Regions from separate parts of the Streptomyces xingningensis genome, predicted to be linked through region 2. Evidence: riboswitches for the same ligand, from Rfam matches in the RefSeq annotation. Region 2 holds a riboswitch; each other region holds the start of a gene.
The links. A riboswitch is a leader RNA that binds a small molecule or an ion and turns the genes downstream of it on or off. The one in region 2 is predicted to bind cyclic di-AMP.

Region 1 (4,151 bases), on a different contig from region 2:
CCGGACTGGCGGTAGAGCAGGTCCCAGGCGGCGGTGCGGTGGTTGTACAGATACCCGGACCAGGTGTTGGCGGCCGCGTCGTCACGCACCAGCTGCACGGTGTAGGCGTACGGTCCGCCGCTGCCCGCGGTGTACTTGGCCAGGAAGTCCGAGTCGATCGCCAGGATCTTGGCGGGCCCGCCGGGGGAGCCGCACCAGTCCCAGGCCCAGATCTCGTCGCCGCTGTTCCAGTAGGAGGTGACGATCTCCATGCAGGAGTTCTGGGCCTTGGTGGTGGGCGCGTAGGTGAAGTTCTCCGCGTCGGTGACCCGGTAGCCGGGGTCGACGGTGTGGGTGGCCATGATGCCGTCGTGAGTGCCCGGCTGGGGGAAGACTCCCCACCAGTTGTGGGTGATATTGGCGGATATGTCCAAGTGGCCCGCCTGGGCCTCGCGTTGGGAGCGCCGGCTCTCCTCGAAGGCGCGGACCGCCCGTTCGCGAGCGGGGGAGCGGCCCGGCTCGCGGGCTCCGGTCACGATGCCGGTGTGCGGGGCATCGGGGTCGGGGGTGCGGACGACGGGCGGGCCGGCGGGGTGGCCCGCGGCAGGGCCGGGGTGTGCGGTGGCGGGGGCGATCCCCAGGGCGGCGAGTGCGCAGAGCAGCAGGGCGACCAAGGGGGTCCGATGTCTGTTCATCTGGCTCCTCCGGGACCGAACGGTGGGTACGGCGGGGGGTGGGAGCACGGGGTCGGACGCCTGATGGTCCATGGCGAGCCCGAACCCCAAGCAGGGGCAATGTCCATGACAATTACCTCCGCGTCAAGGGGCTCAGCGGTCCCAGGTGACCCGGGGCTCAGGATGCCGTCACTCGCCGCCGAATGACTCTGCTTTCACGGGAGTTGACTGAGCGCGCTCCCGACACGTGGTCTACGGTGTGCCCCAGTGGCGCGCTGATCACAAGTGCGCAGGGTGGGTCATCATGGTGTCCATGGGTGTCATTGGCCTGCCGGAAAACCGAAAAAAGGAGAAAATCCATGGCAGACCGAACCTCTGACGGGGATGCGATACCCCCGGCGCGTCGCCGCCGGGGCATCGGGGTACCCGCCCGTGCCGGACTGCTGGCCGTGGCCGGGGTGTTGGTGCTGGCGGGCTGCAACGGAGCGAAGGACTCCTCGGACTCGGCCGACGCGGCGGAGACGGCCGCGAGTGCACCGGCGGAGTCCGACGGCCATGCCGCCCCCCTGGCCTCCGGCGGCAAATCGCCCAAGCCCGGGCACACTTCACCGAAGCCGGGGCATGCCACCCCGACGCGCGGCGGGAGCTCGCCGTCCGCCGGACCCTCGTCGGCGCCGCCCACCACCACCGCCTCCGGCGGTCGCTGGCAGCCCCGGCCGGGAACTCCCTGGCAGTGGCAGCTCGACGGGAAGGTCGACACCTCCGTGGATGTCCCCGTCTATGACATCGACGGCTTCGAGAACGATGCGAAGGTCGTCGACCAGCTGCACGGCAAGAAGCGGAAGGCCATTTGCTACATCAATGTGGGCGCCTATGAGGACTTCCGCCCCGACCATGGCTCCTTCCCCCGGGAGTTGCTGGGGGCGGACGTCGAGGGATGGAAGGGGGAGAAGTGGCTGGACATCCGCCGCATCGACGCCCTGCGTCCGATCATGGCGAAGCGCTTTGACATGTGCAAAAAGAAGGGATTCGATGCGATTGAGCCGGATCTGACCGAAGGGTTCCGCAACAAGACGGATTTCCCGCTCACCGGCGAGCACCAGCTCGCCTACAACCGGATGGTCGCGAGCCTGGCGCATGAGCGAGGACTCGCCATCGGGCTCAAGAACGACCTGGATCAGATTCCGCAGCTGGTGAAGGACTTCGACTTTGAAGTCAACGAGCAGTGCGCGCAGTACGAGGAGTGCGACAAGCTCACCCCCTTTGTGCGGGCGAACAAGGCCGTATTCCATGTCGAATACGACCTGTCACCAGGGGAGTTCTGTGACATGGCCAAGAATCTTCACCTCAGTTCGATGCAGAAGAAGCTCGGTCTGAACGCCTGGCGCCGTCCCTGCTGAACCCCGTCGGCGGGGGCGGGAAACCGCCCCCGCCCAACGTGAAGAACCTCACAGACTGCCATTTCCGCTCTGGATTTTGCCGGTTGATGGTGCAGGATCATGCACCGAACAACAGCACCCGTCACCGAGGCGGGGCGATCCGGGCGGACGCCGAATCCTGCCGCCGCTCCGGATGCGGAACTGATTCGTTGGATCGGCAGGAGCGGGAGACCCAGGCACGACGAACCACGATGGCGGTGGTTCTAGGGGTGAAGCCACAGCGGTGGCCGGGCAACTTCGCCAGTCCGAACCCGACAGGTCATCTTTCGCAGGCGGATGACGAAGGGCTATTGGCATGTCTTCTGCGTTGCCTCGAATACCCGCGCTCATCTCCCGGGCCGGAACCGCATCGGCCCTCACCGCCGCCACCGTCGCGGCATCCGTTCTCCTGCCGGGCATGGCCGCCGATGCGCAGGCGGCGACCCCCGGGTCCAAGGCCGTGAAGGTGGCGGCGTCCAAGCAGGGCTCCCCGTACCAGTGGGGTGCCACCGGCCCCAACCGCTTCGACTGCTCGGGCCTGACGCTCTATTCCTTCAAGAAGGCCGGCAAGCGGCTGCCGCGGGTGGCCGCCGACCAGTACAACGCCACCCGGCATCTGTCCCGGGGCTCCCGCAGCGTCGGCGACCTGGTGTTCTTCCACTCCGGCAGCTACGTCTACCACGTGGGCATCTACGCCGGGGGTGGCAAGATCTGGCACGCCCCGGGCACCGGCAAGAAGGTCCGGCTGGAGAAGATCTGGACCAACAACGTCTGGTACGGGCGGGTCCGCTGACCCAAGCCGCTTCCCCGGCCATCGGGGGCGGCCTCCTCCCCACGGGAGGAGGCCGCCCCCGAAGTGCCGGTCAGGCGGCGTCCAGGTAGACCCACTTCCCGTCTTCCCGCACAAAACGGCTGAGCTCGTGCTGCGCGTCCGACTTTCCGTGCGCACGGAAATGGGCCCGGAATTCGACGGTGCCCTCGTGGTGGAACGGCGTGCCGTCCCCGGTGGCGAGGATGTCGAGCCCGGTCCACCGCATCCCGGGATCGAAGTCCAGGCCGGGCGGCCGGGTGCTGGAATGCCAGGTGCGGAGCAGATACGCGGCATCGTGGACGACAAAGGCGCTGTAACGCGAGCGCATCAGACGCTCGGCGGTGGCCGCCTGCCGCTGCCCGCTGTGCAGACTGCCGCAGCATTCCGCATAGTCGGCGTCGAGCCCGCAGGGGCAGGGTGAGGTGGGACCGATGGTGCTGTTCTTGGACACCTGATGATTGTGCCCAAGACGCCCGCAGAACCGTGCACCGGGCCTTCCGGATGGCGTACGAACCGGATATCGGATCCCATGTCATACGACGTCATACGACAGGGCCTCGCCTGTTTCCCGAGTTCTTCAAGTTCTTCAAGTTGCCGTTGTTTCCCGTGAGTTGACTCGACTAGGGTCACTCCGGTGCGCAGTCGTGTGATTCCCTCCATGTTCCTGGCCGTCCTGGTGCTGACGGCATGCGAAGTTCGGTCCGAGGCCGAAAGCGATTCGGAGCCGAGAGCGTCGAGTCCGTCCAAGCCCACCCACAAGCGGGCGGAGACCCGTGGTGACGGGGCCGAGCTGCTCCGCAGAGCGGGCGAGAAGCTCAGCGTCCAGAACCCTGCCTTCTCCCCGGACGGCAAAACCTTCCTCTTCACCGAATTCCAGGGGGGTTACAACAAGGACGCCGCCGCGCTGCGCGTCCTGCCCTTCGACGCCGATGCGGCGGACCGGAAACCGGACACCCTGCTCGACAAGGCCGACACGGCCGCGGTGAACCTGCCGGGCAGCAGCTGGCACCCGTCCCGCGGGGTGACCTTCGCCTGGGACCGGGAGGTCCATGACGAGGTGTGGACCCTGAAACCGGGCGGGCAGCCGGTCCGGGTGACCCAGCACCAGGGCAAGTCCGGCTATCTGGAGCCCAGTTTCTCGCCGGACGGGGAGTGGATCTCCTTCCAGGAGAGCGTGGAGCGCGAAGACGGCGACAAAACCGCCTACGGCTCCATCTGGAAGATCAGGCGGGACGGTTCCGGGCAGACCCGGCTGCTGGACGGGCCCGG
Region 2 (4,151 bases):
TGCCCGCCGAAGAGCCCGGCGGTCACAAACAGCAGGACGCCCGACAGCAGGAAGGTCGAGGAGATCATGATGCGCCGGCCCACCGTGTCGAACAACTTTCCGAGAAAGAGGGGGCCGAGGAAGTTGCCCACCGCTATGACCGCGAAGAAGTAGCCGGTGTGGGAGGTCGAGACACCGTAGAACTTGTGCAGGATCTCCCCGAAGCCAAAGGTGATCGCGTTGTAGAGGAACGCCTGGCCGATGAAGAGGGCGAGCCCCAGGACCGCCCGCCGCCGGTAGTCGGTGAAGACGGTACGGGCGATGTCGCGGAAGCCGGTGCTCTTGCGCTGGCGGATGGTGATCCTGCCCTGGGCGGGCGGCAGGGCGGTGCCCTTCTCGGCCTCGATGCGCTCCTCGATCTGGTCGACCAGCTCTTCGGCCTCCTCGTCCCGGCCGTGGATGAAGAGCCAGCGCGGGCTCTCCGGCACCTGGCGGCGCACCAGCAGGATGACCAGCCCGAGGATCACGCCCAGCCCGAAGGTCAGCCGCCAGCCGAGGTTCTCCGGAAAGATGGCGGTGTCGAGCAGGAGTATCGACAGCAGCGAACCCGCGATGGCGCCGATCCAGAAGCTGCCGTTGATGATCAGGTCGACCCGGCCCCGGTAGCGGGCCGGGATCAGCTCGTCGACGGCCGAGTTGATGGCCGCGTACTCGCCGCCGATGCCGAAGCCGGTGAGGAAGCGGAAGGCGAAGAACCACCAGGAGGAGAACGAGAGCGCGGTCAGCGCGGTGGCACTCAGATAGACGGCGAGGGTGACCATGAAGAGCCGCTTGCGGCCGAAGCGGTCGGTCAGCCTGCCGAAGAAGAGGGCGCCCGTGCAGGCGCCCGCGACATAGAGCGCCGCCGCCAGGCCGGTGACCTGGGCGCCGGTGATGACCAGACCGCTGCCCCGCTCGGAGAGGCGGCCGGCGATGTTGCCGACCACCGTGACTTCCAGGCCGTCCAGGATCCAGACCGTGCCGAGCCCGATCACCACGGTCCAATGCCAGCGTGACCACGGCAGCCGGTCCAGGCGCGCGGGCACGGAGGTGCTGATGGTCGCGGTCGTCACATTGTCTGAGTTCCCGATCGCGCTCGGAACATTCGCGGCAAATTTCCGGAATGGGGGTGCGGGCGGAGGGCGCGGCGCGCGGTTGGCGCCGCGAGCCCCCGCCCTCCCGCGTACTACGGGCGGAGCCCCCGCGCTCGCAGCCAGGGCAGTGGATCGATCGGGTGGCCGCCACCCGGTCGGACCTCCAGGTGCAGGTGCGGGCCCGTGACATTGCCGGTGGCCCCGACGCGGCCGATGACGGTGCCGGCGGCGACCTTGCCGGAGGTGACGACCATCGACGACAGGTGGCAGAACCACAGTTCGGTGCCGTCGTCCAGGCGCAGCACTATGCGGTAGCCATAGGCGCCCGCCCACCCGGCGTGGGTGACCCGGCCGCCGCCCACGGCCCGGACCGGGGTGCCGGTCGGGGCGGCGAAGTCCTCGCCGGTGTGGCGGTGCACCCAGCGGTGTCCCGACTGGCCGAAGCCGGCGGTGAGGGTGTAGGAGGCGACGGGGAGGGTGTACCTGCCGTGGTGATGCTGCTTGCTCGAACTCTTTGTCGAGTGCGTCGAGTGCGTCGAGTGTGTCGAATGCGTCGCGTGCTGCTTGGGCTGGGTGGTGGGGTGCGGGTGGTGGGGCTTCGGCTTGGCCGGGTGGGCGGCCTGCTGCGTGGCGGCCTGCTGTGCCGCGGTCTGCGCGGCGGCCGCCATCCGCCGGGCGTCCGCCGCCGCCCGCTCCTGCGCCCGGTGCCCGGCGGCGTCGGCGGCATCGGTGGCGTCCAGGGCGGATGTCCGCTGGAACTCGGCCTGTTGGAGGATGCGGGCGCGCAGCGCCTCCCCGGCGTCCCGGGCATCCTGAGCGTCCTGGACGGCCTCCTCGGCGGGGGCGGCCGCGTCGTCGGCGTCGTCGGAAGGGGACTCTCCGGTCGGGTCCGGCACGGATATCGCCGCCGCCGGGCGTTCCTGGGCACTCGCCAGGCCGCCCGCGCCGACCGCCGCGATCATCCCGACGCCGAGCACCGCGCCGCTGCGGGCCATCGAGCCGCCGCGCTGCTTGGGAACCCGGTGCCTGCCGCGAACCGAGGGCCCCTCGGCGTCCGCCTCGGGGTCGCCCTCACCCCACGGCTCACCCCGGTAGGGCGCATCAGATGAACTGTCAGGTGAACTGTCAACGGAGATAGACCTGTTGGACGCCACGGAGGCGCTCTCCTTTCCTTCCTTCTCGCCTACCGGGTTAGCTGACGGGTTCGGAGCAGGAAGGTCTCCTACGGGCCGGACGGCCCGATGCACCCCAGGGTTGGTGGTTCCCCGGTTCCCTTGCGTGTCGTGTGGCGGGATTCGGCGACGGCAATGCGGTGCCGTCTCTTGCGACGGTTGACGACCGCACTACGTTATCGAACGTTAATAGACAGGCAGGGTGGATTCCAAGCCGAAAGCGTGAATCCATCGGCCACTTGGCAAGTCCTTGGAACGATTCCGCTTGATTGCCCATCAGGTGCTCGCCGGCCGCTTTTCGGCCCCGGCTACCTTTTGATCAAGTGCGGACCGTCGCCGCGCCGGATCGCCAACACGGCCATGTCATCCGCCGTCCGACCGCCCGCATGAGGGCGACGTCCGCCGTCAGGCGGTCGAGGAGCGTGTCCGGACTCTTGAACTGCCGCCCGCCCAGCCGTTCCTGGGGCTGGTAGAAGACACCCCGGGCGTCCCGGGCCTCGGTGACCCCGTCGGCGCAGAGGAGCAGGGTGGTCCCCGGCGGGAAGTCTCATTCCTCCACCTGGTCCGGCCGCTCCCCCAACTCCCCCAGGCCGAGCGGCGGCGCGGGCGAGCACGGCCGCGCCTCGCCGGCGGAGCCGTCCGGGTGGAGCAACAGGGGTGGCGGATGGCCTCGGTTGGCCAGGCGCAGGACGGTGGCCCCGGGGGTGTCCCGATGGGCCGGTGCCGGCCCATCCGGACACTCCTAGTCGGCGGACGGGCTGGGGGCCGCGGACCGCCGACGGGGCCGGGGGCGCCTGCCGCTCGAACCCCGGCCGCGCGACGGGCCGTTGGCGGACGTCCGGGTGCGGGTGGCCGCCGGGGCGGGGCGGGGCGCGGGCGGGGCGATGACCACCGGCACCCCGCTCGGCTCGCGCGCGCCCGTGATGCGGGCGAGCTCCGCGTCCTCCGGCTTGACCCGGGCGACATTGGGGGTGATCTTCGCCGTGGCCATCATCCGGGTCATCTCCCGCCGCTGCTCGGGGAGTACGAGCGTGACGACCGTGCCGGACTCGCCCGCGCGGGCGGTGCGGCCACCACGGTGCAGGTAGTCCTTGTGGTCCACCGGCGGGTCGATGTTGACCACCAGGTCGAGGCCGTCGATATGGATCCCGCGCGCCGCGACATTGGTCGCGATGAGTGCGGTGACCTGATCGGTGCGGAACTGCTCCAGGGTGCGGTTGCGCTGCGGCTGGCTCTTGCCGCCGTGCAGTGCGGCGGCCCGGACGCCCTCCGACAGCAGCCGCTTGGCCAGCCGGTCCGCGCCGCGCTTGGTGTCGACGAACATGATCACGCGTCCCTCGCGGGCCGCGATCCGGGTCACCGCGGCCCGCTTGGAGCTGTCGTCCATGACATGGATCAGGTGGTGGTCCATGGTGGCGACCGCGCCGACGGACGCGTCCACCGAGTGGGTCACCGGGTCGGTGAGGAAGCGGCGCACCAGGCGGTCGACGTTGCGGTCCAGGGTCGCCGAGAACAGCATCCGCTGGCCCTTCGGGGCGACCTGGTCCAGCAGCCGGGTGACCTGCGGCAGGAAGCCCATGTCGGCCATCTGGTCGGCCTCGTCGAGGACGGTGATCGCCACGTCGCCGAGCGCGCAGTCGCCGCGCTGGATGAGGTCGGCGAGCCGGCCGGGCGTGGCGACCAGCACCTCCGCGCCCCGGGCGAGCGCGTTGGCCTGGCGGCCGATGGACATGCCGCCGACCACGGTGGTCATGCGCAGCCGCACCCCGGTCGCGTACGGGGTGAGCGAGTCGGTGACCTGCTGGGCCAGCTCCCGGGTGGGGACCAGGACCAGCGCGAGCGGCCGCCGGGGCTCCGCGCGGCGGCC
Region 3 (4,151 bases), on a different contig from region 2:
CCGTCGCTATGTTCGACGGTCATATCAGCCGCCAACGAGAGGTCATCAGATGCGTTCCGGGACAGGCCGACATCGTCGGCCCCGTCAGATACCCGCCGTTGTGGTCGCCGCGGGGGTGACGGGTGCCGGCATCGCCATGCCGTTGTTCGCCGCCACCGGCGCCACCGCCGCCGACGCCGCGACCTGGGACCGCGTCGCCCAGTGCGAGAGCGGCGGGCTGTGGAGCGCCGACAACGGCGACGGGTTCTACGGCGGGTTGCAGATGACGCGTCAGATGTGGGAGGCGAACGGCGGTACGTCCTATGCGCCGCAGCCCGACATGGCCAGTCGCGCCCAGCAGATCGCCGTCGCCGAGCGGATCCTCCAGGCCCGCGGACCGTATGCCTGGCCCAGCTGCGCGATCGGTTCCGGCCTGGCCGCGAACGGGCCGACGCCGGAGGTGAATCCGGGTTCGACCCAGGCGCCCGAGCTGGCGCCGGCCCATCGGGCCGAGCCCGGACACCCGGCGCCCGCACCCCCCTCGTCCGCCTCCGGGACCCCGAACCCCGATGGGACCCCGAACCCCGATGGGGCCTCCGGTTCCGGTGCGTCAAAGCCCGGCAAGTCCACGCCGCAGCAGCCCGCCGAACAGCAGGGCGACCAGCCCGAGGGCAAGCACCGCAAGCCCCCGGCGGCGGACCCGGTGACTCCGCCCGCCGGTACCCCCTCGGCGGACCCCGCCCCGGCCCAGGGGCACACGCCCGGCGGCACCGGCGCGGACCCGGGCGGCAGCGCACCGTCGGACCCGGGCGCCGGGGCGGGCGCGGGCGCGGGGACGGGCAAGCACCGTGCCGAGCCGCCGCGTTCGGGCGCGGACCGCGCCTCGCGCGGTGGTACGGAAGCCCGTACGGGCACGCCGGAGGCGGGCGACTACACCGTGCGCCCCGGTGACAATCTGTCAGCCATCGCACAGGAGGAGTCCGTCGAGGGCGGCTGGCACAAGCTCTACCGAGACAACCAAAAGGCCGTCGGATCCGATCCGGACCTCATCCACCCTGGTCAGCAACTCGAACTGAAGAAGTAGCGGGACGGTTTGAGTCGAATGTCCGTTCCTGTGGAAAGTGAGACATGGGTCTCGTTGACAACGGCTCAAATGGCACCGTCCGGAATTCGATTAACCGCCTCCCACCTGCGAAAACAGCAGGTTACGGAGGGGTGTGAAGTCAGTCGGTGGCTGAAAAGGAGGGTTTGAACACCTCGGCCGCCTGTGCTTAACGTCGTCACCGCTCGCCACCGCGAGCACCACGGTCGTCACGCCGAATCCTGCCAACGACCGAGGGAGTCGTCGCGCAAGCGCCGTAGGCAGGAGCGGGGGAACCAAGGTAGGGCGCCGTAACGGACCGTCAGTCGCGATCGTGGATCGCCGACCGGACGAGCCGGGACGGCTAGGGGTGAAGCCGAGCACGCGCAAGCCGCTCGGCCGGGCAACTCACGTCCGAACCCGACAGCTCACCTCGTAGGCGCCGGTGAGGAAACCGACTTATGTCCAAGGGCAAGCATCGTCGTCCGAACAAGGCCGTCCGCATCGCCACGCTGGCCGGTGTCACCGGTGCCGCTGTCGCGGCCCCGCTGATGGCCGCCACGTCTGCCCACGCCGCTTCCGTGGTCACCTGGGACAAGGTCGCCCAGTGTGAGTCCGGCGGCAACTGGTCCATCAACACCGGTAACGGCTACTACGGTGGCCTGCAGTTCTCGCAGTCCTCCTGGGAGGCCATGGGCGGCACCAGCTACGCCCCGCGCGCCGACCTGGCGTCCAAGAGCCAGCAGATCGCCGTCGCCGAGAAGCTCCTCGCCGCGCAGGGTCCCGGTGCCTGGGGCTGCGCCGGTGAGGGCGGCCTGACCTCCGGCGGCCCGGCCGCCGATGTCGACACCTCCGGTTCGTCCTCGAAGAAGTCCTCGGGCTCCAGCGAGCGCGGCACCTCCACCAAGAGCCACGCCGACCGCAGCGAGCGCCAGTCCGCGCCGAAGCACGCCGCCCCGAAGGCGGACGACGGCGACGACGAGACCCCGGCCCCGCGCCAGGCCGCGCCCAAGCACGCCGCCCCGAAGACCGTGAAGATGGGCGACGGCGAGTACCAGGTCAAGGAAGGCGACACCCTCGCCAAGATCGCCGAGGCCAAGAAGGTCAAGGGCGGCTGGGAGAAGCTCTACGACCGCAACAAGGACATCGTGGACAACGCCGACCTCATCTACCCGGGCCAGAAGCTGCACCTCAGCTGACCCGGGAGACCCCTGCCCTCACGTGTGAGCAGGATCGCCCCGCTCCGATGCGTCTACCCCCGAGCCGCATCGGAGCGGGGCTCCGCCATGTTTGCGATCCGCCATGTTTGTGAAGGGTGCGGGATGTTTGTGAAGGGTGCGGGCGCGCGAAGCGCACCCGCTTCTTCGCTCAGCGAACACAACGGCTGACCATTCCTCCCGTGATCTCGGCGTTTGTGCCATTTTTCGGTTTGGGCGGCGGTCCGGCGGCGGGCGGAGCCTCCGGGGCCCGTTAGGCTCGTGCTGCAGAACTCCAGACACCCACGAAGGAGACCCTCGTGCCGTCCATCGACGTCGTCGTAGCTCGCGAGATCCTCGACTCGCGAGGCAACCCCACGGTCGAGGTCGAGGTCGGCCTCGACGACGGCTCCACCGGCCGTGCCGCCGTGCCGTCCGGTGCCTCGACCGGCGCCTTCGAAGCCATCGAGCTCCGTGACGGTGACCCGAACCGTTACCTGGGCAAGGGCGTGGAGAAGGCCGTGCTCGCCGTCATCGAGCAGATCGGTCCGGAGCTGGTCGGCTATGACGCCACCGAGCAGCGCCTGATCGACCAGGCGATGTTCGACCTGGACGCCACCGAGAACAAGGGCTCGCTCGGCGCCAACGCCATCCTGGGCGTCTCCCTGGCCGTCGCGCACGCCGCCTCCGAGGCCTCGGACCTGCCGCTCTTCCGCTACCTCGGCGGCCCCAACGCGCACCTGCTGCCCGTTCCGATGATGAACATCCTCAACGGCGGCTCGCACGCCGATTCCAATGTGGACATTCAGGAGTTCATGATCGCGCCGATCGGCGCGGAGTCCTTCTCCGAGGCGCTGCGCTGGGGCACCGAGGTCTACCACACCCTCAAGAAGGTGCTGAAGGGCCGCGGCCTGTCCACCGGCCTCGGCGACGAGGGCGGCTTCGCCCCGAACCTCGGCTCCAACCGCGAGGCCCTCGACCTCATCCTCGAGGCCATCAAGGAGGCCGGTTACACCCCCGGCCAGGACATCGCGCTGGCGCTGGACGTCGCCGCCTCCGAGTTCTACAAGGACGGCGTCTACACCTTCGAGGGCAAGAGCCGCACCGCCGCCGAGATGACCGAGTACTACGCGGAGCTCGTCGCCGCGTACCCGCTGGTCTCCATCGAGGACCCGCTGTTCGAGGACGACTGGGACGGCTGGAAGACCATCACCGAGAAGCTCGGCGACCAGGTCCAGCTCGTCGGTGACGACCTGTTCGTCACCAACCCCGAGCGCCTCGGCCGTGGCATCGAGGAGGGCGCCGCCAACGCCCTGCTGGTCAAGGTCAACCAGATCGGTTCGCTCACCGAGACCCTCGACGCCGTCGAGCTGGCCCAGCGCAACGGCTTCAAGTGCATGATGTCCCACCGCTCCGGCGAGACCGAGGACGTCACCATCGCCGACCTGGCCGTTGCCACCAACTGCGGCCAGATCAAGACCGGCGCCCCGGCCCGCTCCGAGCGCGTCGCCAAGTACAACCAGCTGCTGCGCATCGAGGAGATCCTCGACGACGCGGCGGTGTATGCCGGTCGCAGCGCCTTTCCGCGGTTTCGCTCTGCGAACTAGACAAGCGCAGCGCTCTGCGAACCAGCAAGTGCTTCAAGGGCTGACAAACCCGGCGTAAGCCTCACCACGTCCTCGGCCACGGTCCCGTACCGTGGCCGAGGACGACTTTGCGCGTCCGCAACCGGACCCCAAGGGGAGGCGATGTGGCGGCGGAACGGTTCTCCACCGCGACCAGACTCAAGGCACTCGGCTCGGTGCTCGTACAGGGGCCGAAGGCCGGGGGTCGGCGCATCCGGCCGCCGCGCCGGAGCCGGCTGACCGGGCGTGCCGCGCTGCTGGCGCTGGTCG
Region 4 (4,151 bases), on a different contig from region 2:
GGTAGTACTTGGACTCGTCCGAGACCTGTTCGTAGAAGTCGACCAGGCGCTGCACATCGTCGGGGGTGATGGGGCGGATCTGGGCGGTGCCACCGTCGCGCAGCACCACATCGGCTTCCCAGTGGGCCGGGTAGGCGTGCTCTGGCGGCGTCTGCATGAGGTCAGCGTACGGCCGGGGACCGACAGCACGGGGCGCTGCGCCGGAGCACCACGCACCCCGTGAGACACTGGTCTAGACAACCAATTCGACTTGAAGGGCAACACCATGGTTGAGCGCCGCGTAAACGTCGGCTGGGCCGAGGGGCTGCACGCCCGCCCGGCGTCGATCTTCGTCCGTGCGGCGACTGCTGCCGGCGTCCCCGTGACGATCGCCAAGGCCGACGGCAGCCCCGTCAACGCCGGGTCCATGCTGGCCGTGCTGGGCCTGGGCGCCCAGGGCGGCGAGGAGATCGTGCTGGCCAGCGAGGCGGACGGCGCCGAGGCTGCGCTCGACCGGCTGGCGAAGCTGGTCGCCGAGGGGCTCGAGGAGCTTCCGGAGACCGTCTGAGCCGACGGCCCGCAACGGGGCCGTGGCAGCCCCGGTCGGGGCCGCCGCGGCCCCGTTGTGCTGTTGTGCTGTTGCCGCGCACCATGCGCGCGGCTACCCGGCCGGGAACCGCCACAATTCCCGGCCGGTCTTTATCAAGGAATAGCGCCCGTTTGTTAAGAACGAGCGCTCGCCGTGTTTACAGGCCGTTTCCGGCCCTGCTCGCCGACTCCCCCGGCCGGCCGCCACAACCTGAATTCCCCGGGAAAACGCCCGGCGCGCGCGGCGGCGAGCGCCCGCGCCCGTTCCGCGTCCCTTCTGGCGATGGCGTCGACGAGGGCTCCGTGCGCCTCCCAGGTCTCCACCGGGCGCGCGGGCGGCTCGGCCGCGTACACCCAGGCGATCTTGCGCCGCAGCTGGGTGAGGAGCGCGGCGAGGCTGGGGCTGCCGCAGGCCTGGGCGAGCGTCTCGTCGAACCAGTCGCCGAGCGGGCACAGCTCGCCGGTCCGCCCGGTGCGGGCGCGCTCCCGGCCGAGCCTCACCAACCCCCGCAGAACCTTCAGGTGCGCCTCGGTGCGGCGCTGTGCGGCCCGGGCCGCGCCCAGCGGTTCGAGCAGGGCACGCACATCGAGCAGATCGGCCGCCTCCTGCCGGGTGGGTTCCGCGACACAGGCGCCCGCATGCCGACGGGTGACCACAAAGCCCTCGGACGCGAGGGTGCGCAGAGCCTCACGCACCGGCACCCGGGAGACGCCGTAGCGACGGGCCAGCAGGTCCTCGATGAGCCGGGCGCCGGGCGGGAAGGTCCCGGCGACGATGTCGTCACGGATCGCCGTGCACACGGCGTGCGCGGAAATCCCGCGGCCCTCGTGCACCGCTTCGCCAGCACCATTCACGAGCCGTCCCGCATGGACGAACCTCCGCTGCTCAGAGAACTCGGCCGACTCTATTGCAATCACGTGCGATTTCCGATGGCCCCGGAGATCCCAGGGATATTTTTGGCCATGCGCGAAGGCCCCGGCCAAGGGGCCGGGGCCTTCGCGAAGTGTGGCATGGGGCCTGGATGTCGACTAGATGTCGACGCCGTGCGCGCGCAGATAGGCGACCGGGTCGATGTCCGAGCCGTAGGTCGGAGCCGTACGCGCCTCGAAGTGCAGATGCGGGCCGGTGACATTGCCGGTGGCGCCCGAGAGGCCGATCTGCTCGCCGGGGGTCACCGTCTGGCCGACGGAGACGCCGATGGACGACAGATGGCCGTACTGGGTGTAGGTGCCGTCGGCCATCTTGATCACGATGTTGTTGCCGTAGGCGCCGCCCCAGCCGGCCTCGACCACGGTGCCCGCGCCCACCGCGTGCACGGAAGTGCCCGACTCGGCATGGAAGTCGACACCGGTGTGGCTGCCGGAGGACCACAGTCCGCTGGTCGCCTGGTAGGCGGTGGAGACATAGGAGCCGTCGATCGGCAGCACAAAGGTGTTGAGGCGCTTGCGCTCCTCCTCGCGGGCGGCACGCTCCTTGGCGGCGCGCTCGGCGTCCGCCTTCCGCTTGGCCTCGTCCGCGCGCTTCTTGAGCAGCGCCGCCTGCCTCTTGGCGGCCACCTCCGCCTGGTGCCTCGCCTCGGCCTGGTCGGCGGCCCCGCGCTGGGTGTCGGCCTGCGCACCGACGTTCTGGGCCACGTCGTCGGTGATGACAATGGCCTGGGTCAGGCCGGTGTCCTCGTGAAGCGGAGAGTCGTCGGAGGCCGCGAAGGCCGGAGCGGCGACGCCGACGGCCACACCCGTGGCGGTGAGGGTGGCTATGCCCGCTATGTTGGCGCTGACGCGCACGGCACGGCTCGGACGACGGTGTTTCCCGGTAGGACGGGTGAACGCCATAAGCGCGGCTGATCCTTTCCTTCCCTCTCGCCTACCGGGTTAGCTGACGGGTTCGGAGCAGGAAGGTCTCCTACGGAGCCCTCCGGAGAGGGGCCCGATTCACCCCAGGGAACAAGTGGTTCCCCGGCTCCCCTGGCTCGCGCCGTACGGGGACTCGGCGATGGCTGCCCGGGGCCGCGGGTGCGGCTCCGATCTGACGGACTGCCGCACAGAAGCTAATCGGCGTCAGATTCGAACGGCAAACGGAACCACGATTTAGTGACACACGCCACAGGGATGGCGTGCAACCGCCGTGCCCACATCGGGCATATGGGAGGCGCAGGAGCCTCCATGGCCCCTGCGCCTCCCTGTCCGTCCGGCCCTTGAGCCTCCGTCAGGCGGAGCTGACCGTCACCTCTCCGATCCCCAGCGCCTTGACGGGCTCCAGGATCTCGGAGGCGTCACCGACGAGCACCGTCACCAGACGGCCGGCCGGGAAGGCGCTGACGACGGCCGCGGTGGCCTCCACGGTGCCGGTCTCCGCGAGGCGTTCGTACAGCCGGGCCTGGAAGTCGTCCGGCAGGTGCTGCTCGACCTGGTCGGCGAGGGTGCCCGCGACGGCCGCCGCCGTCTCGTACTTCAGCGGGGCGACGCCGACGAGGTTCTGCACGGCGACATCGCGCTCGGCGTCCGTCAGGCCCTCGGCCGCGACGGTGCGCAGCACCGCCCACAGGTCCTCCAGCGCCGGGCCGGTGTTCGGGGTGTCCACCGATCCGCTGATGGCGAGCATCGCGGCACCCGTGGAATCGGGGGCGGAGCGCAGCACTTGGGCGTAGGCCCGCACGCCGTAGGTGTAGCCCTTCTCCTCGCGCAGCACCCGGTCCAGCCGGGAGGTGAGGGTGCCGCCCAGGCAGTAGGTGCCGAGCACCTGGGCGGGCCAGACCCGCTCGTGCCGGTCGGCGCCGATCCGGCCGATGAGCAGTTGGGTCTGCACTGCGCCGGGGCGGTCGACGATCAGGACCCGGCCGGTGTCGTCGGCGGTGACCGGTGGCACGGGCCGGGGCTCGGCGGTGGAGCCGGTCCAGGCGCCGAGCGAGTCGGCCAGGGCCTGGTCGAGGTCCACGCCCGTGAAGTCGCCGACGATGACGGCGGTCGCGGTGGCGGGGCGGACGTGCGCCTCGTAGAAGGCCCGCACGGAGGCGGCGTCGATGTGCTCGACGGTCTCCTCGGTGCCCTGGCGGGGGCGCGACATCCGCGAGTCGGCCGGGAAGAGCTCCGCGGACAGCGCCATGGCCGCCCGGCGGGCGGGGTTGGCCAGCTCGTGCGGGATCTCATCCAGGCGGTTGCGGACGAGGCGCTCGATCTCGTTGTCCGGGAAGGCGGGGGCGCGCAGGGCGTCGGCCAGCAGGCCGAGGGCCTTGGGCAGCCGGGAGGCCGGGACCTCCAGGGAGACCCGGACGCCGGGGTGGTCGGCGTGGGCGTCGAGGGTGGCGCCACAGCGCTCCAGCTCGGCGGTGAAGTCCTCGGCGCTGAGCTTGTCGGTGCCTTCGGAGAAGGCCCGCGCCATGATCGTGGCCACGCCGTCGAGCCCGGCGGGTTCGGCGTCCAGGGGGGCGTCCAGGATGACCTCGACGGCGACCACCTGCTGGCCGGGGCGGTGGCAGCGCAGCAGGGTGAGGCCGTTGGGCAGTTGTGCGCGCTCGGGGGCCGGGAAGGCCCAGGGGGTCGCGGCGCCCGGCTGTGGCCGGGGGTGGAACTCCATCGCTGGGCTG

Region 1: another riboswitch for cyclic di-AMP. It lies ahead of ABCR83_RS09825 (C40 family peptidase); the one in region 2 lies ahead of ABCR83_RS16230 (M23 family metallopeptidase).
Region 3: another riboswitch for cyclic di-AMP. It lies ahead of ABCR83_RS06715 (transglycosylase family protein); the one in region 2 lies ahead of ABCR83_RS16230 (M23 family metallopeptidase).
Region 4: another riboswitch for cyclic di-AMP. It lies ahead of ABCR83_RS25640 (M23 family metallopeptidase); the one in region 2 lies ahead of ABCR83_RS16230 (M23 family metallopeptidase).

Annotation. Positions count from the first base shown of each region.
Region 1 covers NZ_JBDJPF010000013.1:74,015-78,165, reverse strand. The annotation lists gene ABCR83_RS09835 (carbohydrate-binding protein) at 1-674, opposite strand, end outside; gene ABCR83_RS09830 (endo alpha-1,4 polygalactosaminidase) at 1,013-2,053, shown strand; cyclic di-AMP (ydaO/yuaA leader) riboswitch at 2,230-2,382, shown strand; gene ABCR83_RS09825 (C40 family peptidase) at 2,388-2,864, shown strand; gene ABCR83_RS09820 (YchJ family protein) at 2,935-3,333, opposite strand; gene ABCR83_RS09815 (TolB family protein) at 3,517-4,151, shown strand, end outside.
Region 2 covers NZ_JBDJPF010000027.1:34,444-38,594, reverse strand. The annotation lists gene ABCR83_RS16235 (MFS transporter) at 1-1,091, opposite strand, end outside; gene ABCR83_RS16230 (M23 family metallopeptidase) at 1,205-2,266, opposite strand; cyclic di-AMP (ydaO/yuaA leader) riboswitch at 2,278-2,423, opposite strand; partial or broken gene ABCR83_RS16225 (SpoIIE family protein phosphatase) at 2,604-2,936, opposite strand; gene ABCR83_RS16220 (DEAD/DEAH box helicase) at 3,027-4,151, opposite strand, start outside.
Region 3 covers NZ_JBDJPF010000008.1:61,173-65,323, reverse strand. The annotation lists gene ABCR83_RS06720 (transglycosylase family protein) at 50-1,063, shown strand; cyclic di-AMP (ydaO/yuaA leader) riboswitch at 1,324-1,517, shown strand; gene ABCR83_RS06715 (transglycosylase family protein) at 1,522-2,259, shown strand; gene eno (phosphopyruvate hydratase) at 2,577-3,863, shown strand; gene ABCR83_RS06705 (FtsB family cell division protein) at 4,007-4,151, shown strand, end outside.
Region 4 covers NZ_JBDJPF010000059.1:9,500-13,650, forward strand. The annotation lists gene ABCR83_RS25625 (bifunctional acetate--CoA ligase family protein/GNAT family N-acetyltransferase) at 1-157, opposite strand, end outside; gene ABCR83_RS25630 (HPr family phosphocarrier protein) at 266-547, shown strand; gene ABCR83_RS25635 (GntR family transcriptional regulator) at 703-1,422, opposite strand; gene ABCR83_RS25640 (M23 family metallopeptidase) at 1,597-2,400, opposite strand; cyclic di-AMP (ydaO/yuaA leader) riboswitch at 2,414-2,570, opposite strand; gene ABCR83_RS25645 (M16 family metallopeptidase) at 2,774-4,141, opposite strand.